3 regions of the Thalassotalea sp. SU-HH00458 genome follow, and region 2 is predicted to be linked to each of the others. Evidence: predicted binding sites of a transcription regulator. Region 2 holds the regulator's gene; each other region holds the start of a gene.
What was found. The regulator MetJ, encoded in region 2, represses methionine synthesis genes. The targets are predictions, from matches to a motif close to TAGACGTCTAGACGTCTA.
Positions count from the first base shown of each region.

Region 1 (10,459 bases), on a different contig from region 2:
ACACATTCACTCATAATACAAATGCTCCGATAGGTATTTTCGACTCTGGCGTTGGCGGCTTGTCTATTGCAAAACGTATTTCTGAACATTTACCTAACGAACAACTCATTTATTTTGCTGATTCACAGTTTGCCCCGTATGGTGATATTTCCAATCAACAAATCATTGAACGGGTAAATTTTATTGCCGATACGTTAATAACCAAACAATGTAAAGCAATAGTGATTGCTTGTAATACGGCGACTGTCAATGCCATTGATCAATTAAGAAATCGTGTAACCCTCCCTATCATTGGTGTTGAACCGGCAATTAAACCGGCAGCAAGGATTAGTACAACCCAAAAAATAGGTATTTTAGTCACTCAAGCCACGGCAAACAACGCCCGCTTCTTAGCCTTAGTAGAACAATATAAAAATGGTGCACAAGTCTTTATTCAGCCCTGTTTGGGCTTAGTTGAATTGATCGAGCAAGGTCTGCAAACATCAGATAAATTTATTCATTTACTTGAACAGTATCTTGCCCCTTTGATTGCTCAAGGGATTGATACACTTGTATTAGGCTGTACTCATTATCCATTTATGAGCGAGGCGATCAAAAAGATAATGCCAAGTGGTATTGAACTTATTGAAACCGCTACGCCTGTGAGTGAACAGTTAAAAAGGCAACTAATTAAACATCACTTGCTTGCAAAAAAAACATCGAATTTAGCACATCAGTTTTATAGCTCGTCGGAAACCCCAACGCAAAATAAAATATTTTCTCAATTATGGGGAACAAGTATTAATGTTGAATTATACAAATAAAACAATCAGTTAATAAGTATACCTCCGTTAAAGTTGTTAGATATATCATTTAAGTTTAAGCCATTTAGACGTCTAGGCGTAAAAAACTAGAAATATTTTAAAACTCGGGTTACAATTCATTTTATTGAATAAAGTACTATTTTAACCAGCTTAATTTCCGAGGGTTTATGTCAAAACATTATTTTACTTCAGAGTCTGTTTCTGAAGGTCATCCTGATAAAATTGCCGATCAGATCTCTGATGCCGTGTTAGATGCGATTATCGCGAAAGATAAATTTGCACGTGTTGCCTGTGAAACTATGGTAAAAACCGGCGTAGCGATTATTTCGGGTGAAGTTTCTACAACAGCTTGGGTTGATTTAGAAGACTTAACACGTAAAGTGATTACTGATATTGGCTATACCTCATCTGATGTTGGTTTTGACGGCGATACCTGTGGCATCATGAATTTGATTGGCCAACAATCACCAGAAATCGCGCAAGGTGTAGATCGCGTAAAACCTGAAGATCAAGGAGCTGGTGATCAAGGGTTAATGTTTGGTTACGCAACTAACGAAACAGAAACGTTAATGCCTGCACCATTATTTTATTCACACCGTTTAGTTGAAAGACAGGCTGAAATGCGTAAATCAGGTGTTTTGCCTTGGTTACGTCCAGATGCAAAATCTCAAGTAACTTTCATCTATGAAGATAATAAGCCAGTTGCCATTGACGCGGTAGTATTATCAACCCAGCACAATCCTGAGATTTCTCAAGAAGATTTGCATGAAGCGGTAATGGAAAACATCATTAAAGCTGTATTACCTGCTGAAATGTTAACGCCTGAAACCAAGTATTTTATCAACCCAACCGGTCGTTTTGTTATAGGTGGTCCTGTGGGTGATTGTGGTTTAACCGGACGTAAAATAATTGTAGATACCTATGGCGGTATGGCTCGTCATGGTGGCGGCGCTTTTTCAGGTAAAGATCCATCAAAAGTTGATCGCAGTGCTGCTTATGCGGGTCGTTACGTTGCAAAAAACATTGTAGCTTCAGGCTTAGCTGATCGTTGTGAAATTCAAGTGTCTTATGCCATTGGGGTTGCTGAGCCAACGTCTATTTCAGTTGAAACATTTGGCACAGGAAAGGTGTCTGAAGAGCGTTTAATTGAATTGGTCCGTGAGCATTTTGACTTACGTCCTTACGGTATCACAAAAATGTTAGATTTATTGCATCCTATGTACCGCCAAACAGCGGCATATGGTCACTTTGGTCGTGAGCCTTTTGAAATGACAGTTGGTGACGATACCTTTACGGCCTTTTCATGGGAGAAAACCGATAAAGCTGAAGCATTGAAAGCTTCAGCGGGTTTGTAAACTGCAAATAACTAATATCTTGAAACAAAAAAACCGACATTTACGTCGGTTTTTTTATGGGTACAAGTTCATTAACCTGGCATAAAATATCTATTCATAACGAAGTGATTTTATCGGATTTTTTCTTGCGACATTAATAGCATTACTGCCCACGGTAAACCAAGCAATTAACATTGAAATAACGCCAACAACAAAGCATAAAGGGATTAACCACCAAGACTCTAACCTATATGGAAACGCTTCAAGCCAATCAAGCATCACAAAGGCTGCAATTGGCCAAGCAATTAAATTCCCGATAACTACGGGTTTAGAAAATTGCCAGATAAGTAAAGTAACGATTTGAGATGCATTCGCTCCCATCACTTTTCTGATCCCTATTTCTTTTGTTCTGCGTTCAACAGTAAAAGCGGAGAGGCCAAAAAGCCCCAAACATGCTACTAAAATGGCTAATACTGAAAAAGCTAAAAACAATTGTGCCGTGGTTTTTTCAGCTTGATATTGAGCCGCCATCATTTCACTTAAAAACTCCATTTCGATAGGCTGCATAGGAACATTGCGTTTCCAAATTTGGGTTATATCTTCCATAACCTTACCTGGGTTCGAACTATTAAAGCTAATGCTTGCAACGTTAAATCGACGTGGGTTTAACGTATAAACAGTCGAGCGAATACCAAATTTAATCGATCTAAAATGTAAATCAGGGATAACACCAATAATGGTTAACTGACGTTGACCTGAGATCAGTGTTTTACCTATTGCATCTTCAGCTTTATCAAAACCTAAATTTTTAGCGGCACTTAAATTTAATATCGCACTTGCCTTATTAACCTGATGATCATTCAATGAATTTTCCGAAATAGCTTTAAATGAGTCACTCCCATATGCTTCATTAAATAAACGTCCTGCAATGGGCTTCACTTGATACGCTTCGAAAAAGCCAAAGCCCATATTATGATAATTAATAAACCGCTGTTCATTAGCCGTTTGACTACCCTGATTTTCTAATAATTTAAAATCAGTATTGTTTTCATTATCTTGCGTCGGAGCTTCAGATGAAAACACAACAGAGCTAACTTGAGGTAAATTAAGCAATTCTTGCTTTAAGCTGGATAAATTATCACGCGCAGGACGAATATTAAGTATTAATTTATTATCGCTTTGATAACCAACGTCAACATTATTTGAATAAAGCGTTTGACCATAAACAACAATGGTTGATATCACTAAAATAATTGAAGTGGCAAATTGAAACACAACTAACACAGTACGAAACTTGGCTGAATTGCCCGATTCAGCACTTTTACTCGATTTTAAAATATGACCGGGTAAAAAACGAGATAAATAAAGTGCTGGATACAAACCTGCCCCTAAGCCAACTAATGCGGTAACGGCTAATAAACTACCTAACATGAGTGGGTCATTTAGCAAATGAAAACTCAGCTCTTTTCCTATGATTTGGTTATAAAAAGGTAAGACTAATTCAACGGCTACTAACGCAAATATTAAGGCGATTAACGCGATCGCGATCGCTTCACTTAAAAACTGCACGGCCACTTGAAAACGAGATGCACCTAAGACTTTACGCATGGCAACTTCACGGGCTCGTTTACTGGCTTTAGCAGTCGATAGATTCATAAAGTTTATACAAGCAATCAATAACACTAAGCCGGTAACGATAATAAAAGTATTGATCATTTTTGCATCCCCCATCGGAGTCAAATCTCCCATGTTGCCTGCATGTTTTTTGGCATGTAAATGCAATTGAGTTAACGCCATCAATCGAAGTTCTACAAAGTTAGACACTTTCATCGTGTTGTTTAACCCAGACATTCTATCTTTATACATTTCCACAAATGGACTTTCATTATTTAGCCAATACACCACTCTTTCTTGCAATTTATCAATAGAGGTATTTTCTGTGAGTTTAAAGTAGGTATATACATTGACACTAGTCCATGTATGTAAGGTTCCTGTATCGTTGACGAATAATGCTGGGTTTAAGCGTATTATAAAATTCATATTAAGGTGTGTTGCATTCGGTAAGTCTTTAATAACACCTGCAATAGGCACCGTTGAGGGCCCTCCAGATAGGCAACAAAATGTTAATGTTTCGCCAACAACGGCTGTTTTTCCAAAATACTTGATTGCCATTTCTTCCGTAATAACAAGATCCATCGGCTTTGAAAACGAGCTAGCTTTATCACCATGAACAAAAGGTAAATCAAAAACATCAAAAAAACTTCCATCAACCATAGTTCCTTGTTCAGAAAAGCCTTCACCGTTTTGTTGAATAGTAGTACCAAATTGAATAAACCGAACGCCCGCCTCAACTTCGTTTTGAGCATAATCACGAATAGCTTCCATCATGCGGCCAGCTGAACGAACCGTTAAAAAATCAGGTTGATCACCCATTTTATAAGCCGTATGTAAACGAACAATACGATCACTGTCTTTTATCCATTGATCAAAGCCCATCTCTTCTCGAACAAACAGCATAATTAAAATGCAACTCATTAAGCCGATAGATAAACCGAAAATATTGATGGCTGAGAACATGCGATTTTTTAGCATATTGCGCCATGCTGTCACTAAATAATTTTTAAACATAATAACCTCGACTTATGCCGCTTTAACGTTTTCAGTTACAACCTTGCCATCAAATAAATTTATGGTGCGTCGGGCATAATCTGCATGTGAAGGACTATGCGTCACCATTACGATAGTGGTGCCTTCATCGTTTAAAGCTTGCAACATTTCCATCACTTCTTGACCATTGGCGCTGTCTAAATTTCCGGTGGGCTCATCCGCCAAAATCATCGCTTGATCTCCCACCACTGCCCGAGCAACTGCGACTCGTTGTTGTTGTCCCCCTGAAAGCTGACTTGGCATATGTTTAGCTCGATGTGCAATGCCAACCTTATCCATCACGTTTAGAACACGCTCTTTTCTTTCGGCTGCGGGGATATTGTGATAAAGCAACGCTAACTCGATATTTTCTTCAACGGTAAGTTCATCAATCAAATTGAAATTTTGAAAAATAAAACCAATATTCTTTTTTCGAATAACAGACAGTTGTGCTTCGCTGTAAGTTGAAATTTCTTCATCATCGAAAAAATATTGTCCCACTGAAGGGGAATCGAGCATACCAATGGTATTTAATAAGGTAGATTTTCCACAACCTGACGGCCCCATAATAGCGACGAACTCTCCTTTTTCAATTTCGATATTAATATTATTTAATGCGGTTGTTTCAACATTGTCAGTTTGAAAGACTCTTGATAAATTGTGTAATTTCAACATATTAAATTCCTGCTTCGTTCGTTATATTTTTCATTATTGATTAAAGTTAGCGGTTAAAGTCAGCGGCTGAAGTCCCCTTAAACATTAAAGTGCTAGCCGTTGCATATCTTGATAACTGGTATAAGGGCTAGTTACGATTTTTTCGCCAACTTCTAAACCGTCAAGCACCTCTATAAATTGATTGTTTCTTCGTCCTAACCGAATTGAACGTCTTACCGCTTCGCTACCATCTTCAGCAACAACAAAAACCCATTTTCCGCCCGTATCTTGATAAAAGGCACCATTGGGGATCAAGGTCGCTGAGCTTGCATCGCCTAAGGTCAGTTTGGTTTGTAAGGTTTGTCCTCGTCTGATACCAGGCGGTTGTTGATCTTCGAATTTGAAATCAATCTCAAATTGCCCGTTTTGGACTTGCGGATAAATTTTGGCAATGGTTAGAGGATAAAAATCACCATTATTTTCATATTGCGCTAACTGGCCAATGTCTACTCGTCCTAAGTAAAATTCGTCAATAAAGGCTGTGACTTTATAATCATTTGGGGTGTCTATTTGTCCTAGACGTTCGCCCCGACCAATGCTCTGCCCTATTTCAACATTAAAGCCAGATAAGGTGCCATTAACGGGCGCTCGAACATTCATGTTATCTAAATTTTGTCGAGAAATGGCCAAGTTGCTTTCCAAGCGTTGGCTCGTGTCTTTTAGAAAAGCAAGCTGCTCTTCTTGCATTTTAGTATCGGAAGCTTGGCTTTCTAACGTTAACGTTAAACGACTTTTATACCACTGTAATGTGTCAAAAGTGTCATCGTATTTTGACTGCATAATAGCGCCACTGCTCACTAAAGCTGCCTCACGCTTAAGTTGGCGAGTTAACATTTTTATTTGATAATTGATATCAACTAAATTACGTTTATGCTGCAATCTGTTTTGTTCTAAACTTAGTTCAATTGAGCGCATGTTATTTAATTGTTCAGCAACTCTTGCTTCATTTCCTAACACGTTTAATTGCAATGAGGCATTTGAAAGTTCAACAATAAGTGCGCCTTCCGTTAATTTTGCACCATCTTCAACTAAAATTCTTTCGACCCGACCACCTTCAACCGCATCTAAAAAAACAGTTTTAGCTGGAATAACTCTGCCTCTAACCGGTATAAAGTCTTCAAATATTCCTTCACTTACTGTTGAAATAACAATACGTTGGCTATCAACTTTCAGAGTTTTTCCTGATGGAGTCGAAAACACACTATAGCCAATGTAAAGCAAAATAAGGATACCGATAAAGATCATCACACGCTTAGTGTGACTTTTTTGATGCTCAACCACCTTGTCCATACTTGCACCAGAGACAGAGGCTTTCGCGGTAACAGCAGTTAAGGGTGTTTCTTTACTTGTCATAACGTTTATCGATTCCTTCTTATTGATAAAGAATGAAGTACAATAAACGTTCCAAAAATTAAATTATTGATAAATAAACACTTAATTTTATTTTATTCGATATACTCGAATTCTACTGTACGTTATCGAACAGTAGCTGTACGATAATGAACACTTTTATTCGTAAAAAGACAAATTTTTGTGAAAGAAAACGGCAGAATTTTAATTGTTGATGACGACGATGATATTTTAACGGCAGGAAAATTATTACTGAAACGCAAGTTTTCGCATATCAGTACCTGTAATTTACCAGAACATATTCCTGCTTTTATACAAAACCAAGATTTTGACGTTATCTTGTTAGATATGAATTTTGGTCCAGGAGAAAGTACCGGTAAACAAGGGTTCTATTGGTTAAAAAAAATTTTAGCGATCAAACCAGAAAGTATTATCATCATGATCACAGCACATGGCGGTGTTGATGTTGCCGTTGAAGCAATGAAACTAGGCGCAACTGATTTTATCGCTAAGCCTTGGCAAAATGAAAAAGTAATCGCCACCTTATCTACCGCGATTCAATTAGGGCAAACACGAACTGAAGCCCAAGCATTAAGACAAAAAAATAATATCTTGATAGCAGCCAGCAATCAGGTCAATCAACCGCTACTTATCGGCGATTCAACCGCATTAACAGAGATAAAAAGCTTAATTAAACGAAGTGCACCTACTGAGGCTAATATTTTAATTCTCGGAGAAAATGGCACGGGAAAAGAACTTGTTGCCAGAGAAATACATCAACAAAGTTTGCGTGCAAATAACATTTTTATGTCGGTAGATTTAGGTGCTATCTCTGAAAGTTTATTTGAAAGCGAGTTGTTTGGTCATAAAAAAGGCGCATTTACCGGCGCCCAACATGATCGGATAGGACGTTTAAAAGCCGCAGATGGCGGCACCTTGTTTTTAGACGAAATAGGCAATTTACCCTTACACCTTCAAGCAAAACTATTAACCGTGTTAGAGCAAAGAGAAGTAACGCCGTTAGGAGAAAATAAAGCCATTCCGTTTGACGTTAGAATTGTGTGTGCGACGAATCTTGCAAAAGATAAACTTCAAAATGAAAGTATTTTTAGACAAGATTTATTGTTTCGTTTAAATACGGTTGAAGTAAACTTACCCCCCCTGCGCGAGAGGATCGATGACATTAAACCAATTAGCGAGTATTTCATCCAGTTGTATGGAAAAAAATATCATAAAGCTAATTTAAGTATTTCAGCTGCAACTATTAAACGTTTACAGCAAGAGCAATGGCTAGGCAACATAAGAGCCCTAAGGCACGCAATTGAACGCGCAGTGATTATGTCTGACAATCAAACCTTGACGATAGATGACTTTCAATTAACCGATGTAAGTTCAGCCCCTTCAACGAATCACAACAAAGAGTTCAGTATTGATAATCATGAAGATAAGCAATTTTTTCGGGGTGATTTAAATTTAGAATCAATCGAAAAGCAAACCATACACCAGGCATTAAAAAAACATCGATACAATATTTCACATTCAGCCAAGGAGCTAGGTTTAACAAGAGCGGCACTTTATAGAAGGATGGAAAAACATGGGCTTTAAACGTTTTTCTTTAATGATAATAACTCGCACTCTTTTAGTCATTTTAACTGCATTACTTTTTGCCTATTTTATGTATTCACCAGGCTATCATGCGGCAAGCTTTGTGACCTTATTAATCATCGGATTTCAATTTCATGAAATGATCCGATTCATCACAAAAACCAATGCGGAATTAACACGGTTTTTAAATGCAGCTCGATATGCCGATTTTTCTCAACGATTTGAATTAGCAGAATTAGGTATGGGTTTTGATGAACTTGGCAAGGCATTCACGGAAATCTTAAACCGATTGCAATTAGCCAGAGTTGAGCAAGAGAAAGACCTCAAATACTTCAAGGCAGTTATAGAACAAGTTCCCGTGCCTTTACTGACGGTTCATTATAATAAAAACATCACGTTATGGAATAACGCTGCACGTCGTTTATTTGGCAGTAATCACGTCACAAAACTGTCAGATCTACAGCAATTTTCTCAAGATTTCGAACAAACGTTAGCGAATATTAATCATAGTGGTAACTTACTGATTGATATAATGATTGATGGAATGGAGCATAGATTAAGTGTTTCTGCGACTCAAATTACCGTCAACCAACAGCAAGAAATTTTAATTAGTATGCAAGATATACAAAACGAGTTAAATATTGCACAGCTGCAAGCATGGCAAGACTTAGTGAGTGTATTAACTCATGAGATTATGAATAGTATTACGCCTATCGCTTCTTTAACAAAAACAGCTGCCGATCTCGTGGAAGATGTCAGAGAAAACTATCATCATAACCAAGCAGCTCTTGAAGATTTATCAGATGTCGCTGACGCGGTAAAAACAGTTGCTAATAGAAGTGATGGTTTGATGAGCTTTGTTAGTAGTTATCGAAAATTAACACGGCTCCCTACCCCAAATAAAAAGCGTATCAAAATAGAGCCGTTTTTATCGGATATCAGTAATGTGATGAGTCAAACAGGGTTTTGTCACGACATTACAATGTCTATCCTTGTGGAGCCAACAACCTTGGAATTTGAGGTTGATGTTGCCATGATGGAACAAGTGTTTATCAACTTATTGAAAAATGCTCAACAAGCACTAGTTAATAAGACTAAGCCAATCATAAATATTCATGCAAAGCTTAATAAGCGAGGCAGAGTAATGATTGCGATTGCCGATAATGGTAACGGGGTGGCGAAGGAAATCATCGAACAGATCTTTGTGCCGTTTTTTACAACCAAGCGGGAAGGCTCAGGCGTTGGTTTAGCGTTAACACGACAAATAATGATTGCTCATGGCGGTCATATTAAAGTTGAAAATACCAATGAGGGTGCTTGCTTTACCCTGACATTTTAAACATAAACTCAAGCAATAAAAAGCACAACACTGACGTCGGTTAACGCTACCACATTAATTGATTTTTATTTACTAGCCTGCTCTTTTTTAGCGGCTAGTTTTTCTTCTCGACGTTGTTTGATAACGCTTTCGATTTCACCACCAATATGTTTTTCGCCGCGAGCTTTGGCTAAATTGATCTGCTTTTCACGTTCTGCAAACCGACTACGTTGTTCTTCATTGTATTTGTCGATACATTTAGGGCAACTCACGCCTTTAACATAATGTTCGCTTTGTTTTTCTTCTTCGGTTATTGGATAACGACAAGCGAAACATTGATCATATTGACCTTGTTCTAAACCGTGTCCAACGGCAACTCTGCCATCAAAAACAAAACATTCACCTTGCCACATCGACTCATCTTGTTTCACTTCTTCTAAATATTTCAGTACACCGCCTTCTAGGTGATATACGTCTTCAAAGCCTTGTTCTTTTAGGTAAGCGGTTGATTTTTCGCAACGAATACCTCCGGTACAAAACATGGCTACTTTTTTGTGTTTGGTTTTGTCGAGGTTTTTCGCGACATATTCAGGAAATTCTCGAAAGGTTTCCGTATTAGGGTTTACTGCATTTTCAAAGGTGCCGATTTCAACTTCGTAATCATTGCGGGTATCAACTAATAATACTTC
Region 1 covers NZ_BAABWW010000006.1:306-10,764, forward strand. Annotated here, with positions in the region: gene murI (glutamate racemase) at 1-803, shown strand, start outside; gene metK (methionine adenosyltransferase) at 971-2,158, shown strand; gene ABXH06_RS10290 (ABC transporter permease) at 2,249-4,765, opposite strand; gene ABXH06_RS10295 (ABC transporter ATP-binding protein) at 4,778-5,458, opposite strand; gene ABXH06_RS10300 (efflux RND transporter periplasmic adaptor subunit) at 5,543-6,850, opposite strand; gene ABXH06_RS10305 (sigma-54-dependent transcriptional regulator) at 7,031-8,452, shown strand; gene ABXH06_RS10310 (sensor histidine kinase) at 8,442-9,791, shown strand; gene trhO (oxygen-dependent tRNA uridine(34) hydroxylase TrhO) at 9,857-10,459, opposite strand, start outside.
Region 1: metK (methionine adenosyltransferase) is a predicted target of MetJ. The motif match lies at 869-886, and genes of this name have one in related genera.

Region 2 (10,459 bases):
TAAGCTCGCAAAAGCATCATTGTTACTTAATACTTCTAAACCTACTTTCGCCGTTAACTTGCCTGATTCAGACACAGAAAAACGAGCGATGTAGCGAATACAACATTGTTTTTCTTTCGCTTGATTTAGCTGCTCTGAAAAAAACGAATCTAATTGATCCGCTGCCGCTAGAAAATCCGGAATGGATAACGTTTGCAATGCATCCGGTACTAAGTTTTGACATTCAATATCTGCTAATGAAAGTTCAAAACCCGCGGCTCGCGCCAAAATCAGTAACTTTCTTTGTACATCACGGCCTGATAAATCTTCACGAGGATCAGGTTCCGTAATACCTTGTGAAAGTGCATCCAGCATTAACTTAGAAAACGGTAACGTGCCATCATAGGTTTCGAAAATCCATGAGAGCGTCCCTGAAAAAATCCCTGATATTTCAGTAATATTATCGCCACTATTTAATAAATCATTAATCGCATAATTTATTGGTAACCCAGCACCTACTGTCGTATTTCCAAACCACAAACTTTTACTTTTAGCCGCGCTTGCCAGCAGAGTCTTATAATTATCCGTACTAGAAGAAGCGGCCCATTTATTTGCCCCGATGACATGAATACCTTGCTTAAAAAAGTCTTCATATAACAAACTAAATTGTTCGCTCGGTGTAACATCAACCACTACTAATTCATCATAAGGATGATTAGCTAACCAGGACATTAGCTCTGATTTATCAATCGGTTGTGCATCTTTTTGATATAAGGACAGTGCCTGATTAACCTCAATACCGTCATTATTGAACAGGGCTTTTTTAGATGAGACTAAACCAACTAAATGCACATTTTCAAGCGCTGGCACTCGACTTAATTGTGCCGGCAACATCTCAAGGAATCGTTCTCCTATATTGCCTAAACCGGCAACAACAAGGCCGATATGGCGAGCATCTTTGGTCATGTCGTGATGAACATTGTTTAATAACTCAGTAGTACAAGCTTGCGTAAGTACAGCCATGATACTATGTTCATTAGGCGAGTTAACTCTGGCAAAAGTTTTACTGTGCCTTAATGAACGTTTAAACCACGCTTGCACGTCACCATGATGAATCACTTTATGACCGACAGTCGCTAAAATACTGGCGGGTGTAAATTTCACTTCCGTGTCGTGGCTAGCAAGCCACTGGCTCACCGCCTTTTGTTGTTCTTGATGAATAACAATAAAACCGGCTTTATCATCACCACAAACCGCTGAAAACTCTTGTTGGGCTTGTTCACCTAAGTTTCCTGTAAAACTATCCGATTGTGCCAACAATAAATCATTTAAAAATGTGACAGACAATTCTTGCTTAGCAATTTGACCAAATTTACCAATTTCAGTGCCACTAATGGATGGGTCAAAACTACTCGCAACATGTAAATGTGTACTATGATCTGTCAAGGGTTGTAGGGTTTTTGCGTGTAATACCGGATTACCCAATCTACCTAATTCTTTAGCGACACCATTAGGCAAACGGTGTAATTTTCTTGCAGACGGAACCACCCGAGGATCGGCACTATAAATACCATCTACATCAGTCCATAACGTGACATTTAAAGCCCCAACTAATGATGCCATGATAGTGGCAGAATAATCACTGCCATTTCTGCCTAAGGTACAAGTTTCATTTTGACTATTTTTCGCGATATAACCCGTGATAACGGCTAATTTATGACGTTGTTTTAATTGATATAATTGCGTTTTACTAACTTGAGTATTTACCTGACAAGCCTTGTCATTATCAATCACGAGAAAATCGCGGGAATCTACCATAACGCTTGGGCAAACTTTTTCACTTAATACTTCGGAAAGTAAACGCGCAGACCACAATTCACCAAAGGCTAAAATATCAGCTTGATGTTGCTGTGGTGAATTTTCTAACCATTTTTTTAATTGCGCACAATCTGCGTCTAATTGCGTTAATAATCGCTTTTCATTACTTGGCGATAATAGTTCGCTGATAAGTTGAGCTTGCATTGACTTGATATCATGCAGCGAAATTTCGAGTGTTTCAGTCTGTAAGATAGCTTGATGATATAGCGCAAATAAAGCGTCGGTTGTTCCACCATTGGCTGAAACCACGACAATATCATTTAATTGACAATGCTGACGAATAATATCTACAACACGCACAATACATTGAGCTGATGCTAACGAACTACCACCAAATTTATGCACTTGAACTGCATGTTTTGCCAATTGGTTTTGATCGGCCGTTAACTTTTCTGCTGCACTAGACTGTTTCATGTTCTTTTCACTTTTGCTCTACAATTGACTAGCGGCAAGACCTGCTGCTAAATCTTCAATAATGTCATCACTGTCTTCGATACCAACCGAAATACGGACTAATGATTGGGTAATACCTGCTTCAAGTTGCGCAGCGAGTTCCATCCCGGCATGTGTCATCGTTGATGGGTGGCTAATTAAACTTTCAACGCCGCCAAGTGATTGAGCTAAAGTAAATAAGGTTAAATTAGCAAACAGTTTTTTCACTGCTTCTTCGCCACCCTGCACTTCAAAGCTCATCATGGCACCAAAATCATATTGTTGTCTTTTAGCAATTTCATGACCTGGATGATCGGAAAAACCTGGATAATAGACTGCTTTAACCGCCGCATGGGCTTTTAAAAATTGAGCTACTGCGTTGGCATTTTCTTGATGTTGCCTCATACGAATAGGCAAAGTTTTAAGACCACGTAACGCCAAGTAACTATCAAAAGGAGAGCCGGTAATGCCAATACAATTAGCCCACCATGCAAGCTCTTCTCCTAACGCTTTATCTTTCGTGACTAACACGCCACCAACGACATCACTATGGCCATTGATATATTTGGTGGTTGAGTGGAAAACAATATCAGCGCCTAACAACAATGGTTGCTGTAATGCCGGTGATAAAAAGGTGTTATCAACGGCAACCAATGCGCCAACTTGATGACAAGCTTTGGTGATTTTTTCAATATCCACTAAACGCAATAAAGGATTACTAGGGCTTTCTAATAACACTAATTTAGGTTTTTGTTGTAACGCTTCGTTTAATGCTTGCTCATCATTTTGATCAACAACAATTAAATTAAATTGTCCACGTTTAGCTAAATGGGTAAATAGACGATAACTACCGCCATAACAATCATGAGGGATCACCACAGTGTCATCTGTAGATAAAAGCTGACAAATCAAATGCACACTTGCCATGCCTGTGCTGGTGACTATGCCAACACTGCCTTGTTCTAATTCAGCAATCGCTTGCGCAAATGTTGCTCTTGTCGGATTACCCGTACGAGAATAATCAAACTGTCGCTTCTCATTAAAACCTTTCAGGGCATAGGTACTCGACAAATGAATAGCAGGAATAACAGCACCATGATGCTCGTCAGAGTTAATACCTGCTCGTACTGCAATCGTTGCAATTTTTTTATCGTTCATATGACTCTCAGTGAAATATTTGCTGCAATAAAACCAAATAGACTTTTGGACGTCCAAAAGTCTAAATCTTTTAAATTGGCGGGTCAAGAACTTTAGACATCTAAACTTCTACACATTCGTTATTGACTCGACGGTAACAACCAGTAAAATCTATTTAAAACTATAAGATGAATAGTTTATCTGTTTTCAGCGTAAATTAAGCATAAAACTCATAATAAAAGTAACCAGAGGTAATTCATGGCAAAGTGGAATGGCGAATATATCAACCCATATGCCGAACACGGTAAAAAAAGTGAACAAGTAAAAAAAATTACCGTTTCTATCCCCTTAAGAGTTCTCAAAGTATTGACGGATGAACGTACAAGACGTCAAGTAAATAATCTTCGTCATGCAACCAATAGTGAATTATTATGCGAAGCGTTTTTACATGCCTTTACCGGGCAACCATTACCTGATGATATCGACTTAGCAAAAGACAATGTTGAGAAGCTACCAGCCAGTGTTCGTAAAGCACTAGAAGAACAAGGTGTCACAGATTTTAGCCAATTTGAAATAGAAGATGACTAATCGCTAGTCTAATTTATTACTCACGAGCACTCGTGATAAAACAACAAAAGCTCAAATACATTATTTATTTGAGCTTTTTCATTTAAGGACGGTTAGCTATTCATATAATCTTCAGGTAATTCTAACGCTGCAACCCCAGAATCAACTGCTGCTTGAGCAACCGCTTTTGCCACTCTCGCACACAAACGCGAATCCATCGGTTTAGGGATAATGTATTCCTTACCAAAGGTTAATGTACTTTCACAACTGGCATCTAAAACATCCTGAGGCACAGCTTCTTTTGCTAATTCACGAATGGCATGAACACAAGCGACTTTCATTTCGTCGTTAATAGTCCTTGCTCTCACATCTAAAGCGCCACGAAAAATAAACGGGAAACAAAGTACATTATTCACTTGGTTAGGATAATCAGAACGACCCGTTGCCATAATGATATCATCACGCGTGGCATGGGCTAATTCAGGTTTGATTTCAGGGTCTGGATTTGAACAAGCAAAGATTACGGGTTTAGGTGCCATTAATTTCACATGTTCTGCCGATAAAACATTAGGGCCAGAAACACCAACAAACACATCAGCACCATCAATAACATCTTCTAAAGTACGTTTGTCGGTATTGTTAGCAAATAATCGTTTATATTCATTTAAATCATCACGACGGGTATGGATAACACCTTTAGTATCTAACATGTAAATTTTTTCACGTTGCGCGCCGCATTTAATAAGAAGCTCCATACAAGCAATCGCAGCCGCACCCGCGCCCATACAAATAATATTTGCATGTTTAATGTTTTTCCCTTGAATCTCAAGCGCATTGATCATACCTGCCGCAGTAACAATGGCTGTACCATGCTGATCATCATGAAAAACCGGGATTTTACAACGCTCGATTAACGCCTTTTCAATTTCAAAACACTCTGGCGCTTTGATATCTTCAAGGTTTATCCCGCCAAAACTATCGGCAATGTTTGCCACAGTTGAGACAAACTCTTCGACGGTTTTATGCTTTACTTCTAGATCAAATGAATTGATATTGGCAAAACGTTTGAACAATAATGCTTTACCTTCCATCACAGGTTTTGATGCCATGCCACCTAAATTACCTAAACCTAAAATCGCGGTACCATTGGTAATAACAGCAACAGTATTGCCTTTACCAGTATATTTATAAACATCATCTGGGTTATCAGCGATTGCTCTTACAGGCTCTGCGACTCCAGGGCTATAAGCAAGAGAGAGGTCCAGGCTAGTTTCGGCAGCCGTTGTAAGTTCTACACTTATTTTTCCAGGCGTTGGAAATTGGTGATAATCAAGTGCCTGTTGGCGTAAATCAGTCATTATTGGTAGTCCCAGTGCGTTATATATTAATATATTATAGATTATTGTTTTTTTAGTTCATTTTCTTTTACATAATATTGCATTATTTACCCTGAACTCAAGCTAAATTTATGTGGTAATACCTCTATAGCCTAGATAAACACTACCACTAATATAAGAAATTACACATTACTTGGATAAATATTCACTATTACATTCAAGGCATATCACTAGATTTTCATTTTCTTCTTCGAGGATTTTTGCTTTATCCGCTCGGATTAGCGCTATTTCATTGACGTTAGCGATATTCATACTTTGATGATCAAACAAACGTCAGAGTATAAAATGATTTTCACGGCAGGTAATCAAGGCTACTGCTTTCAACAAATTGGCTATATCGCTCGATAAAAAGATATAAAAAAAGCCACTTTAAAAGTGGCCTTTAAAAACAATCAACGCGTAAAACTCTATTCGCTAAATGGATTAACCAAAATGATAGTTTCGTTACGGTCTGGGCCTGTTGAAATTAGGTCAATCGGCACACCTGTTACTTCTTCAATACGTTTAATATAGGCAATAGCATTAGCAGGTAATTGCTCAATTGAAGTTGCACCGTAGGTTTTTTCAGACCAACCTGGCATAGATTCATAAACCGGAGTGATTTCTTCATAACCTTCCGCTGCGGTTGGCGGAACAGTAATGATTTCACCTGATTTAGTTTGATATCCAGTACAAATTTTCAATTCTTCTAAACCATCTAAAACATCAAGTTTAGTTAAACAAAAACCTGTCACGCTGTTGACTTGAGTAGCACGATGCATAGCAACCGCATCAAACCAACCACAACGACGTTCACGACCTGTAGTTGCACCAAACTCATGGCCAACTGTGCCTAAATGATTACCAATTTCGTCATCTAATTCTGTTGGGAATGGGCCAGAGCCAACACGAGTGGTGTAAGCTTTGGTGATACCTAATACGTAATCAATATTACAAGGTCCAAATCCACAACCTGTTGAAACACCACCGGCAGTAGTATTTGAAGAAGTTACATAAGGGTAAGTACCGTGGTCGATATCAAGTAACGTACCTTGCGCACCTTCAAACATAATTTTTTCGCCAGCAATACGAGCTTGATCAAGCAATTCCGCAATGTCAGCAACCATACTAATAATCACTTCGCGTACCGCTAATACATCAGCAAGCACTTGTTCATAATTAACTGGCTCTGCTTTGTAATAGTTCACTAAAGCAAAGTTATGGTATTCCATAATTTCTTTTAATTTTGACGCAAATGTTTCTGCATTAAATAAGTCGCCAACACGTAAACCACGACGAGCAACTTTATCTTCATAAGCGGGACCAATACCACGACCGGTCGTACCGATAGCCTTGCTACCACGTGCAGCTTCACGAGCTGCATCAAGCGCATTATGATAAGGAAGAATTAATGGACAAGCATCACTGATCAACAAACGTTCGCGAACGGGAACACCACGCTCTTCCAACATTTTCATTTCAGTCATTAATGCTTTCGGACAAAGTACAACACCATTACCAATTAAGCATTTTACGTTCTCACGTAACACTCCTGACGGTATTAGATGTAAAACAGTTTTTTCACCGTTAATAACAAGTGTATGACCGGCGTTATGGCCACCTTGATAGCGTACTACGTACTTAGCTGTATCAGTCAGTAAGTCGACTACTTTACCTTTGCCTTCGTCACCCCATTGGGTGCCAAGAACTACGACGTTTTTACCCATGTTCACATATTGGTAAGAAAATTAGGCGGGGATTCTATCAAATTATAATAATGAGTCCAAGCTATTCTTGTTGGATTTTAATACGATTTGAAAATATCAAATAAAGAGAATAACTTAGTTAAACAGCATTAGATTATAATTATCGCATTCATTAAATGTTAATGTAGTAACCAAAGAATTATCAATCCAATTACTATGATTGTGATCCCTATTGATCGAATCGATTGTGGAGTTTCTTCAGCTAATTTTAATACATAGGCGCGCCATTTATTTGGAAATAATGCCGGAATCAATCCTTCTATAATCAATGCTATCGCTAATGCTGTGACTAATAATTCGATAGTCATCTATGGCTCCTTAGTCTTGAATTACTGACATAAAAAAACCATGACAATGTCATGGTTTTCTGTTTTTAAATCATCACGATTATTCTTTTACTTTGGCACTATTTTTTAAATAGTGAAAGAAGTCGTTATCTGGTTTAACAACCAAAATATCATTTTTGCTGCTAAAGCTTTTTTCATAAGCCTCAAGACTTCGATAAAAGCTAAAGAACTCAGCATCTTTCTTATACGTGTCAGCATACACTTTTGCTGCTAAGGCATCGCCTTCACCACGAATTTCAAATGCTTCTTTTTGTGCTGTTGCTAACATAACCGTTACTTTCGCATCAATGGTTGCACGAATAATTTCAGACTGTTCTTGACCTTTAGATCTGTGCTCTTTTGCTACAGCAGTTCGTTCAGCACGCATACGGTCATAAATAGAAGCACTAACTTCTGTTGGTAAATTAATCGCTTTAATACGCACATCAATCACTTCAATACCTAAATCTTCACGACTACTTGCTGCGCTTTCTAGCGCTTTTGCCATGATATCATCACGATCACCAGAAACAATTTCTTTAATCGTTCGAGTACCAAATTCCGTTCTTAAACCGTTATTCACTTTTTGCTTCAATAATGCACGTGCATTTTCAATGGAGCCTGACGTACGTAAATAATAGGTAGAAAAATCAACAATGCGCCATTTAACAAAAGAGTCGACCATTAAATCTTTTTTCTCAGAAGTTACAAAACGATCTGGCGCTTCATCTAATGTTTGAATACGTGCATCAATTTTTTTAACATTTTCAATAAACGGTATTTTAAACTGTAATCCTGGTTCAAAAACGATCATGTTACCAGTTTCTGCATCTCGTTTAATTTTCGAGAATTGAAATACTATGCCGCGTTGACCTTCAAAAACAACAAACACTGATGAAACAACTAAGACAAATAAAGCAGCGATTATCGCAATCATAAAGTTTTTCATTGCTTAATTTCTCCCGTTATTAAAACGGTCTGAACGACCTGAGCTTGAAGGTGCTGAATTAACTGTATTACCTGATGTGTTCACACTTTGTGAAGCATTAGGAATTATTCTATTAGTTTGATTCTGTTGTTGCATAATTTTATCAAGTGGTAAATACATCATATTATTACCGCCATCGACATCAACCATCACTTTACTCGTGTTGCTATACACTTTTTCCATGGTAGCTAAATACAAGCGTTGACGAGTAACTTCTGGCGCGGCTTGATACTCAGGTAAAAGCTTTTCAAATTTAGCCACTTCACCTTGCGCATCTAAAACAGTTTGCTCTCTATACGCAATAGCTTCTTGCTCCATACGCTTAACACGGCCACGCGCTCTAGGTTCAATACCTTTGGCATATGCTTCAGCTTCACGTAAAAAGCGTACTTCATCTTCTTGCGCAGCTATCGCATCATCAAATGCGTCTTTCACTTCTTCAGGAGGACGAGCATCTTTAAAGTTAACATCAACAACTATTAACCCAAGATTATAAGGCTCGATGATATCGTTTAGCTCAGCCCAAACATCTTGTCTAACTTGTTCACGACCACTGGTTAAAATATCATCCATTTTTGCGTGACCAACAACATAACGTAACGCACTATCAAGCGACTGACTTAAACTATCATCAGCATTAGTCACACTAAAAACATAATTTCGAGGGTCAACAACACGATATTGGATCTGCATTTCAACGCGCACAACATTCTCATCTCGTGTCAGCATAAAACCTGCTGCAGGTAAATCGCGTGTGGTTTGAATATCAACAGGGATAATGCGATCGATAAAGGTCCATTTCCAACGTAAACCCGGCTCTACCGTGCCTGAATATTGACCAAAACGTAACACTATGCCTTGCTCAGCTTCTTTTATCGTGTAAAAGCCACTGAATGCGTAAACTAGCACAGCAACAATTAACGCTAAGCCAATACCTACAGAAGAAAAGCTTTTTCCTGAGCCGCCGCCAGAAGACTTACCACCAAAAATTCCGCCAACTTTGTTGCCTAAATCTTTTAATAAATCATCTAAGTCTGGTGGACCTTGATTTTTGCCACCTTTATTTTTCCAGGGATCTTTATCGTCTTTCCCCGGTTCATTCCAAGCCATGCTGCTCTCCGCTATCTAATCTAAAATGTAGAAATTGACATAATAAGTCAAAAATAATTTTGAGCCTAATATATCAGTCTGTTAACTTTCGATAAAGCTTTCAATTACCGCTTCATCTTTTTTTACTAAACGATTCCACTCTCTCGCGGGAAGTTTTACCTTTAAAAGGCAATTGCCTTGTTCATCATACTGCTCATCAGCAATACAATTTAATTGATAAAATGTCCCTCTAAATTTTCCATATTGAGGTGGGATCTTTAAGCTATGTTTTACAATTTGTTTGCCTAGTCGTTCGGCTAGCGCTACAAATAACAACTCAATTCCAATACCTTGTTGTGCTGACAGCCACACCCTAATTGGCAAGCCTGTTTCATCACGGTCAATACGTGGTTCAATATCCTCTAATTTATCAATTTTATTGCAAATCAGTAATTGAGGAACATCACCCGCATCAATTTCTTTCAACACCTCTTGGACTTGCTCAATATTTTCACTACGTCGTTCATCAGCAATATCAATAACATGTAATAATAATTCTGCTTCTCGAGTTTCAGTTAATGTTGCTTTAAAAGCCGCTACTAAGTCATGGGGCAAATGACGAATAAAACCAACTGTATCGGCTAAAATTGCCCGTCCTACGTCTTCAACTTCAATCCGTCTTAATGTTGGGTCAAGCGTCGCAAACAATTGATCAGCCGCATAAACTTTTGCTTTGGTTATACAATTAAATAAAGTTGATTTTCCCGCATTGGTATAACCGACTAACGAAATGGTCGGTAACTCTGCTCTTTCACGCGCTCTTCGGCCTTGTTGGCGTTGCTTTTCAACTTTTTCTAAACGTTTACGAATATTCACCATACGCTCACGCAGTAACCGTCTATCGGTTTCAAGTTGTGTTTC
Region 2 covers NZ_BAABWW010000004.1:203,778-214,236, forward strand. Annotated here, with positions in the region: gene metL (bifunctional aspartate kinase/homoserine dehydrogenase II) at 1-2,271, opposite strand, end outside; gene metB (cystathionine gamma-synthase) at 2,290-3,447, opposite strand; gene metJ (met regulon transcriptional regulator MetJ) at 3,685-4,014, shown strand; gene ABXH06_RS07935 (malic enzyme-like NAD(P)-binding protein) at 4,107-5,351, opposite strand; gene ABXH06_RS07940 (adenylosuccinate synthase) at 5,798-7,096, opposite strand; gene ABXH06_RS07945 (DUF2065 domain-containing protein) at 7,255-7,443, opposite strand; gene hflC (protease modulator HflC) at 7,523-8,410, opposite strand; gene hflK (FtsH protease activity modulator HflK) at 8,414-9,559, opposite strand; gene hflX (ribosome rescue GTPase HflX) at 9,641-10,459, opposite strand, start outside.

Region 3 (10,459 bases), on a different contig from region 2:
TGATCAGACATAACAAAAAGTATTTTAAAAACAAATGATTATTTGCGTTTCTATCGTTATAAATTAAGTTAATAGAAACGCAAACTCTTTCACGGCATTTTACTCACCGTCATTCATTTATCCGCATAAAAGCAATACTTAAGCAAAAAAGATAAATTTTACTAAAAATAATAACGCTAACAAGCAGACACTGATATTAAGCTCTTTAGTGTGGCCACTAAATAACCTTACAGCGACATAACTGATAAAGCCAAATGCAATGCCATGAGCTATCGAAAACGTTAGCGGCATAGTGATACAAATAACTGCAACCGGCACGGCATCAGAGATATTATCCCATTTTACATGAACAAGTCCTGCTAACATCAACACCGCCACGTAAAATAATGGGCCAGCCGTTGCATACGATGGAACCATAGCCGCTAAAGGAGCGAAAAACAACGCCAATAAAAATAGTACGCCAACGGTAACCGCCGTCAAGCCCGTTCGACCACCAGCAGCAACACCTGCCGTGCTTTCGACATAACTGGTGGTGGTTGATGTACCTAACATACTACCCGCGACGGTAGCCGTTGAATCTGCTAATAATGCTTTTCCTAAACGGGGGAAGTTTCCTTTGTCATCTAAAAGATTGCCTCGTTGAGCAACGGCAATTAATGTCCCAGAAGTATCAAATAAATCGACAAATAAAAAGGCAAAAATCACGCTTAACATGCCCACTTCTAGGGCACCTGAAATATCTAATTGCATCAAGGTAGGCGTAACCGAAGGGGGCATTGAAATGATGCCAGAATAATCAACCTTACCAAAAAGTATACTTAATATTGTGATCAGTAAAATAGAGATCATCACCGCGCCGTTAATATTTCGATTAACCAGCCCAACAATAATAAATAAGCCTAATGCCGCCATGACCGCAGAAAAGGCAGTAATATCACCAAGGGTTAATAGCGTAGCTGGGCTATCAATTACAATTCCGGCATTTTTAAGTGCAATAAAAGCGAGAAATAACCCTATACCTGCAGCGATGCCAAAACGTAATGAGTGAGGAATGGCATTAATGATCCATTCTCGAATATTAAATAAACTTAATACAATAAATACACAACCAGAGATAAAAACACCCCCTAATGCCACTTGCCATGTATAGCCCATTTCTAAAACAACGGTATAAGTGAAAAAGGCATTCAAGCCCATTCCTGGAGCAAGGGCAATTGGGTAATTGGCAATAAATCCCATAACAAAACAACCAATTGCGGCAGCAACACAGGTGGCTACAAAAATTGCTCCGTGGTCCATGCCACTATCCGCTAGCATGGCAGGATTAACAAAAATTATGTATGCCATGGTTAAAAAGGTGGTGATGCCAGCAACGACTTCTTGCCTTAGGGTGGTGTTGTGATCTTTTAGCAAAAATATTTTTTCTAACATTAAGGGACCCTTCACTTATTTATATTGTTATTTGATTTCAGTGATGTTTAAAACATTGGCTTGATCAACATTGATAGCAGCCGAAGTATCATTACTTGTTGAAGAAAAGTGTGTTTCTTGATCAAAAGCAGTATCCCCGCCATTGATAATACCCGAGTGGGCGTTAATTGATTTAAAGTCAAAGAGTTCACTGTCACATAAATGCGAAGGCACAATATTTTGCATTGCGGTGAACATAGACTCAATTCTACCTGGAAAATTTTCGTGCCAGTCATTGAGCATCTTTTTAATATTTTGCCTTTGTAAGTTAGGTTGTGAGCCACATAAATTACAAGGAATGATTGGGAATGCTTTTAATTGGGCGTACTGTATTAATTCACTTTCTTTACAAAAGGCTAATGGTCGAATCACTACATGTTCGCCATTATCTGAAACTAGTTTTGCAGGCATTGACTTTAACTTTCCACCATAGAACATATTTAACATCATAGTTTCAATCATATCGTCTCGATGATGGCCTAAAGCTATCTTCGTTGCTCCTAGGGCTTTAGCTGCTTTGTACAAAACGGCGCGACGTAAACGTGAGCATAAACTACAGGTGGTTTTACCTTCAGGAATTTTGTCTTTAACAATAGCGTAGGTATCTTCTTCAATAATTTTATATTCAACGCCCAATGACGTTAAGTAATTTGGTAAAACATGCTCAGGAAAACCCGGTTGTTTTTGATCTAAATTGACTGCAATTAATTCAAAGTTGATAGGTGCGGATTCTTTTAAAATCATCAATATTGATAACATCGCGTAGCTGTCTTTGCCTCCGGACAAACACACCATAATACGATCCCCATCTTCAATCATATTGTATTGAGCAATGGCTTGACCAACATGACGACGTAAGCGCTTTTCTAATTTTGCTAACTGACTTTTCTGTTGAGGGGTTAAAGACGTTGAAGGTGCAAGATTTGTAGACATAATATTCTCAGATGTAAAATTACCGTATAAACTCAGGAACGTAGACGTTCGGCGCGTATTATAACCAAGAAGGTAACAAATCTACATTACTTTCACGCGTGTTTACGGCAGAATAAACTTGTTAAGAAATTACTGTGATCATTAACGATAAAATATGATGGTCAGTAAAGGTCATTTTCATTAAAATTTTTTGAATCGTTAAAGAGCTAATATGACTACACAACTTATGACGCGTTTGTTAAAAAATCCGACGGAAAATAAAAATGGCCATCGATTAACCTTGGTTGGATCGCGCTTTTTTATCATCTATTTTATGTTATCACTATTGTATATGTCATCAGCATTTAAGGTATACGCACATAATTTTCATACTAAAGGGCAGGTTTCTACCACTCACAACGCGTCACATAGTCAGGGAAAATCATCGCAAGTATTAGCTTCAAAATTAACATTTCAATCTTATGTTAAGTACTTAGGCAATGAAGCGTTATTTGTCAATATTTCAAACAGTAAGCTGTTATTTGATCCGTTTTTTCATGACAATATTCGAATATATCAATTGGTGCCAGACACGTTAAAAAGGGATATTTTTAGCGGTACAGCCCCGTTTAATGCGATCAATTTGATTTTAATTAGCCATGCACATCGCGATCACTTTGCCGTCGATGAAGTTGTTAGTTATTTATTACGTTTTACAAACACTAAACTCGTTGGCCCCAAACAAGCAATTGATAAGATCAACACCCAGTTAAAAAAGCTGAATAAAACTATTAGTCACGAAAGGCTTATCTCAGTTAATTTAAATATTGGCGATCAACCATGGCAGCAAAAAATTGGTGAGTTTCTAATTGATGCCGTTAGGATCCCACATGCCGGCTGGCCGAGTCGGGCGGAGGTTGAAAATATCGTTTTTCGAGTGACGCTAAATCATGCTATTGATGATACTGCTAGTCAACACACGACCGTGATGCATATGGGGGATGCTGATCCTGATGATGATCATTATTTACCCTACCGAAGCTTTTGGCGAAAAAAAATAACGGAGGTAAATTTTCCTCCCTATTGGTTTTTATACTCAGCTGAGGGGCGTGATATTTTGGATAATATTATCGGCGCAAAAACTAATATAGGTATTCATGTGCCTATGGCTGTGCCAAAGCAATTACAACAATCAGGACGTGAATATTTTTCGATACCCGGAAACATTAAGCCGTTACACTCACAAACTCCAGACAAGTAGAGCTGTCAATGCAACATGGCTAAGCGTGTATAATTGGCACTTTTTAATCAAACTGATAATAAAAATTAACTACGTCGATAGGGCGGTAAAGAGTTAAGCAAGTCTTTACCGTAACGTTTAGACACTAATCGGGTGTCCATAATGGTGATTGTGCCGGTGTCTTGCTCATTTCGCAGTAAACGTCCTGTGGCCTGAACTAATTTTTTTGACGTTTCTGGAACCGAAATTGACATAAATGGGTTACCGCCTTTAGTGGTTATATATTCAGCTTGAGCTTGTTCTACAGGCGAGGTTGGTACGGAAAAAGGTAACTTAGTAATGATTAAATTGGTTAAATATTTGCCAGGTAAATCTAAACCTTCAGAAAAACTTTGTGTACCAAAAATTATACTGTCTTTGTCGTCATCACATAACTTTTTATGCTGTTCGATAATATGTTGGCGAGACTGCTCACCTTGTACTTGAATGCTAAGTTTGTGATCTTCTCTCAATGATTTTGCAACTTGCTCCATCTGCCAATAAGAAGAAAACAATACTAAAGTTGCTTTGTCTTGCTTGATTATGGCAGGTAATTCTTTAATTAATTCATCTGTAAATTCATGAGCGCTTGGTTCATTTTGCATTGGGTGAACCAGCAGTTTAGCGTTATTTTGATAATCAAAAGGCGAGTCTACTTTTTGATATTGTGTGCCGTCGTTGGTTTGTAAACCTACTTGTCGGCGAAAATGGTCGAATGAATTTAGCGCTAAAATGGTGGCAGAGCATAACACGGCACCTTCACACTTACTCCATAAGTTATCTTCTAGGGTAAAACCTACTTCAATAGGAGATGCCGATAATAAAATGTCTTGGCGTTTTGAGCTGATTTTTTCCATCCAGCGAGCCATCGGCGCCCCTTTTTCGTTATCCGACACTGCATACATGGCCCACAAAGCATGAAAGTTTTCTAAGCGTTGGATCATAAAACCGCATTCAGCTAAAGCTGGCTCGGCTAAATACATTTGTACATCACCGTCTTTGACCGACTCCATTAACAGGTTATAAAGCTTATTACTTTGAGTGAGACATTTTTTACTGAGTTCGGTTAAATCTTCCGCCCAATTTTTTAAGTTTTTTGGGATTATGCCATTTTCAAACCGGTAAATACTGTTGTCATCTTCTCTTGCAAAACGATTATGTTTGTCCACTTGTTCCGCAAAATATAACGCTTGATTATTATCAATAAAGCTTACTACTTTATTCAATTCACCGATTAAGTCTTGGCAATCATCGCTAAGTTTTATCGATGGACTGATCACTGATTGTGATTTTATCAACTTAGACAGTTTTGCAGATAATTCTTTTAACTTTTCAAGCCAGTCAAGGGATCCCTTCAAAGTTACACTTGCACTTGAATGGTCACGCGTTACCTTGGGTAAGTGATGAGCTTCATCAATAATATAAAAAACGTCTTCTGGTGCGGGCAATATTCTGCCACCACCTAGTTCAAGATCCGCGAGTAATAAACTATGGTTTATCACCAAAACTTCACAAGTTACCATCGCTTCTCTTGCTTTATGAAAAGGGCAATGTGCATGCTCTGCTAAAGTTTTTAAACAGCTATGTTTGTCTGATTGTATTTGTTGCCAAATATAGTGAGGGATTGGGTCTGCCCAAGAATCAATATCACCTTGCCATTGGTTATTTTTCAGTGCGTTATGTAAATTACTTAATAACTTGATATCCATAGCACTAGGTTTTTGGGCAAAGGTAAAGCCAGCTTGAGGGTTGTCATGTTGGCTAACTGCCGCTGCTAATTTTTGTTGGCATACGTAGCGTTGTCGCCCTTTGACTAAACTAAAATTAAAATTTAATCCTGAATGCTCTTTTAAAAAAGGCAAATCTTTATCCACTAATTGTTCTTGCAGTGCAACCGTTGCGGTGGAAATACAAACGGTTTTTTGCCGAGATAAAGCCAATGGAATAGCACCTAACGAATAGGCAAGTGATTTACCCGTGCCGGTTCCTGCTTCGATAGTAATGATTTTTCGAGATTTATCGTAATCACCCGCTAGGGTTTTAGCAATTTCTGCAATTAAAAACGTTTGTTGTTTTCTAGGATTAAAATTAGTTAGGTTTTCCCCAATGGTTTTGTAAGCCGTGCGTATTATTTGTTTTATCTTATCTGTTAACATAAGTAGTATGTTGTAGGCGCTGGCCAACTATCCATAAAGTAATTTTTATCATACAATGCTGTATATAATAACAGGTTATTAGGCACTAATAGAACCTTTTCATGACAATTTCTTCGATAAACACACCCGCGGCTCATTTAAGTGGCTTTATTTTAACGCGCCAAGCCTATGATACTAAACAAGGTATCGAGTTGTCTTTCTGGTTAAAGAGTCACAATGGTGTAAGAAATTTTCTGGTTAAGCATGAAAAAGCGGTATTTTTTGTCGAAGCTGAGCAACAAAGCAAAGCCAGCAATTTGTTAAATGACAATAACGTTATTGTCGAAAATATAAAACCTGTACCGCTTAAAACCTTTGGGCAAGTGCCTGTGGTAGCTGTTTATTTTTCTACGATGAGAGAATTCTATCGTGCGCGAGAGATACTCAAAACGCACGATGTAAAATGTTATGAAGACGATTTTCGTCCAGAAGATCGCTACTTAATGGAGCGATTTATTACCGCCAGTGCACATTTTACCTTAGCTGATCAGCAATCGTTAACCGCTGGGCAACGAAAAAGTCGCTTTCCTGTTCATCTTGTTCATAAATCTCGGGCAATACCGGCTGAACAAACGCTTGACGCCATTTGTTTATCTATGGTTTCCCTTGATATAGAGTGCTCGATGAAAGGAGAGTTGTACTCTATTGGTCTTTACTCGGAAAACCTAAACAATCAAGCGTTAAAAAAAGTATTGATGATCGGCTCCCCAAATACTTTTGCTAAGTCAAAAAAGCTAAACGATCAGCAAGCCTCTGATATTGAGACGAATATTGTTTGGCTAAGTGATGAACAAACTTTGCTGAAAACTTTGATTGAGTGGATTGAAGTCAATGATCCTGATGTTTTTATTGGTTGGAATGTTATTCAGTTCGATTTTGCTTTGTTACAAAAACGATGTGATTTGTATGGCATAAACTTTACGATCGGCCGTGATGGTCGAGCGCCACGTTGGCGTAAAAATCAAAACAGTGAACAACAATTTATCGACGTAAATGGTAGGATCATTCTAGATGGAATCGACTTATTAAAAACCGCTACATACAATTTTCCAAGCTTTTCCTTAGATTACGTTGCACGAGAATTATTAGGCTTAGCGAAAAAAGTCGACGATGTTGATAATCGCATCAAAGAAATTACCGATAATTTTCATCATGATAAGCTAGCATTAGCGGCATATAACCTAGAAGATTGTCGATTAGTCACCTTGATTTTTAATAAAACTCAATTACTCGACTTTGCCATGCTACGGGCACAATTAACAGGTTTAACTGTTGACCGAATAGGCGGCTCAGTGGCGGCATTTACTAATTTATATTTACCTAAATTACACCGTGCTGGTTATGTTGCCCCTAACATGGGAGATGGTTTACAAGGACTCGTTTCGCCCGGCGGCTATGTGATGGACTCGATCCCCGGTTTATATAAAAATGTTTTAGTGCTTGATTTTAAAAGCTTGTACCCCAGTATAATTCGCTCGTTTAATATCGACCCTATGGGGATGATCGAAGGATTAAACGATCCTGACAATGCTATTGAAGGCTTTGACGGAGCGTTGTTTTCAAGAGATAAACACTTTCTCCCCGATATTATTAACAAATTATGGCTTGAGCGTGATAAAGCGAAAAAAGAGCAAAACGCCGCATTGTCACAAGCAATAAAAATTATTATGAATTCATTCTATGGCATTTTAGGCTCTACAGGTTGCCGATTTTTTGATCCTCGTTTATCAGGCTCAATTACCAAAAGAAGCCACGAATTATTAAAAGTCACTAAAAGCTGGATAGAAGATAAAGGCTATAAAGTGATCTATGGCGATACAGATTCAATTTTTGTCCATGTTGGCAATGATAAAACACCAGACGAATGTAAAAGTTTAGGTGAGGTATTACAACATTTTATTAATGATAAATGGCAAGCAAAACTTAAAACTGACTTTGATATTGAAAGCCAGTTAGAAATTGAATTTGAGACTCACTTTACGCAATTCTTTATGCCGACTATTAGAGGGCTAGAGGTAGGAACAAAAAAACGTTATGCGGGAATAGTCATTAAAAATGGCCAACAAGCGCTAATATTTAAAGGCTTGGAAAGTGTTCGAACTGACTGGACGGAACTTGCGAAAAAATTTCAACGAGAGCTTTATTTAAAAGTTTTTAATGGCGAAGAAGTAACAAATTATATTATTGATTTTGTTAATAAAACCAAAAATGGTGAAATGGATGACTTACTTATTTATCGTAAACGCATCCGTCGAAAATTAGATCAATACGTGAAAAACGTGCCACCGCATATTAAAGCCGCTCGATTAGCTGATGAAATAAATAATAAAGCTAATAAGCCTTTAAAATTTCAAAACAAAGGTTGGATAGAGTACTACTTAACTACGGTTGGCCCGCAAGCGAAAGGTTATGTTAGTGCACCGCTGGATTATCAAGTATACGTAGATAAACAACTTGCCACTGTCGCCGATGCTATTTTGCCGTTTATCGGTACAAGTTTTTCTGAAATTACCGATGCTCAGATGAATTTATTTAATTAATAAAATATCGTTATAAAAAATATCGTGCAACTGATAACTATTCACGTTATAACATTAATATAAATAGCTATTTAGATGGCTAGATGGTTGTGTTTTATCATGGCCAATTTGCTGTTAATTAGTGATATTCTGCTTAAAAAGAGTACCCATGTGATGAAAAAAGAGACAAAGTTTGTAAATGCCGGTCGACAATCAAAATGGACGCGAGGCGTAGTTAACCCACCGGTAGAACGTGCTTCAACCGTTGTTTTTGACTCTGTTAAACAAATGAAACATGCCACTGTTAATCGCGGTAATCAAGTACTCTTTTATGGCCGTCGCGGAACATCAACCTCTTTTGCTTTTAGTGATGCGATGACCGAATTAGAAGGCGGAGCAGGTTGTGCTATTTACCCGTCAGGCACTGCTGCTATTACCAATGCCATTTTATCCTTTGTAAAAACGGGTGATCATATCTTAATGGTAGACACCGCCTATGAACCAACGCGAGATTTCTGCGACAAAATACTCAAAAATATTGGCGTTGAAACCACGTATTACGATCCGTTAATCGGTGCAGACATTGAATCGTTAATTCAAAAAAATACCTCTGTGATATTTTTAGAATCACCGGGTTCTATCACCATGGAAGTGCAAGACGTACCTGCCATAGCAAAAGTGGCTCATCAACATAATTGTATTGTCATGCTTGATAATACCTGGTCGGCAGGGGTAAATTTTCAGCCATTTGATTTTGGTGTTGATATTTCCATTCAAGCTGCAACTAAATATATTGTTGGCCATTCTGATGTCATGCTGGGTACCGCTATCGCTACAGAAGAACATTGGGAGCAACTGCGTGAAAACAGTTATTTGATGGGACAATGTACTTCTCCTGATGACTTATATTTGGCGATGCGCGGTATTCGTACTTTAGGTGTGAGATTAAAACAGCACCAAGACAATGCCTTAAAAGTAGCGAACTGGCTTGCTACTCGAGATGAAGTAGATGTGATATTGCATCCTGCGTTTGAAAGTTGTCCGGGCCATGATATTTTTAAACGTGATTTTACCGGCGGTAATGGTTTATTTTCTTTTGTATTAACACGGGGAAATCAAGCCTCGGTAAATGCACTGTTAGACGGTATGCATCATTTTAAAATGGGTTATTCATGGGGAGGATTTGAAAGTTTAATTCTCGCGAATACTAACGTTGGCAGACTCCGAACGGCCACCCAATGGCCTTACGAACAGCCTTTGATTCGTTTACATATAGGTTTAGAAAATGTTGATGACTTAATTGTCGATCTCAGCCAAGGTTTTGCACGATTGAACGCGGTATTAGACGCATAACCTTAACTGCTCATCAATTCTACTGATTTACATACGTAAGGTGCTAAGTGGCACCTTCGTTCAACATTCTTTACTACTTTTATCTTAATTTTCTGCCAATTAATCCCGAAAAGCTTGCGCTTATCTTGTCATTGTGGGAAAAATGAAATCCTTCTTTGATAACAATAAATAGATCCTATGATAAAAAAATCAGTATTAGCCGTTGCTGTTTCATCAGCTTTGATGTTAACCGCGTGTAATGATAGTCAAGAAACTGCCAAAGAGAATTCTGCACAAAGTGCATCAAAAGTTGAAACGTCTGTTGCTGAAACAAACTTAGACGCTTCTGCACAAGCCAATAAATTATTCGACGAATTATATAAAGCTGGTGTGATGCGCAATCCTATGTTTCAAACTTATTTAGGCATAAAGGATGATTACGACAAGTGGAATGATATTTCAGAAGAAAACACGTTAAAAGAACTTGCCATCACTAAAAAGGATCTGGCAACAATTAAAGCCATAGATGTAAGCAAATTAGACGCACAAACTAAAATTAGTCATACCTTATATGTACAAAAACTAGAAAATAGCATTGCTGATCATAAATGGCGTTTTCATAGTTACCCTGTTAATCAAATGTTTGGTCTTCACTCTCAAATTCCTGCTTTTTTGATCAATCAACATTCAATTGCCAATGAAAAAGAAGCACAAGATTATATCGCACGGGTAAAAGGCACAAAAACTTTATT
Region 3 covers NZ_BAABWW010000014.1:54,277-64,735, forward strand. Annotated here, with positions in the region: gene ABXH06_RS17175 (glucosaminidase domain-containing protein) at 1-38, shown strand, start outside; gene ABXH06_RS17180 (NCS2 family permease) at 139-1,431, opposite strand; gene ttcA (tRNA 2-thiocytidine(32) synthetase TtcA) at 1,459-2,403, opposite strand; gene ABXH06_RS17190 (MBL fold metallo-hydrolase) at 2,615-3,643, shown strand; gene dinG (ATP-dependent DNA helicase DinG) at 3,709-5,817, opposite strand; gene ABXH06_RS17200 (DNA polymerase II) at 5,919-8,396, shown strand; gene ABXH06_RS17205 (cystathionine beta-lyase) at 8,550-9,728, shown strand; gene ABXH06_RS17210 (DUF885 domain-containing protein) at 9,906-10,459, shown strand, end outside.
Region 3: ABXH06_RS17205 (cystathionine beta-lyase) is a predicted target of MetJ. The motif match lies at 8,461-8,478, and genes of this name have one in related genera.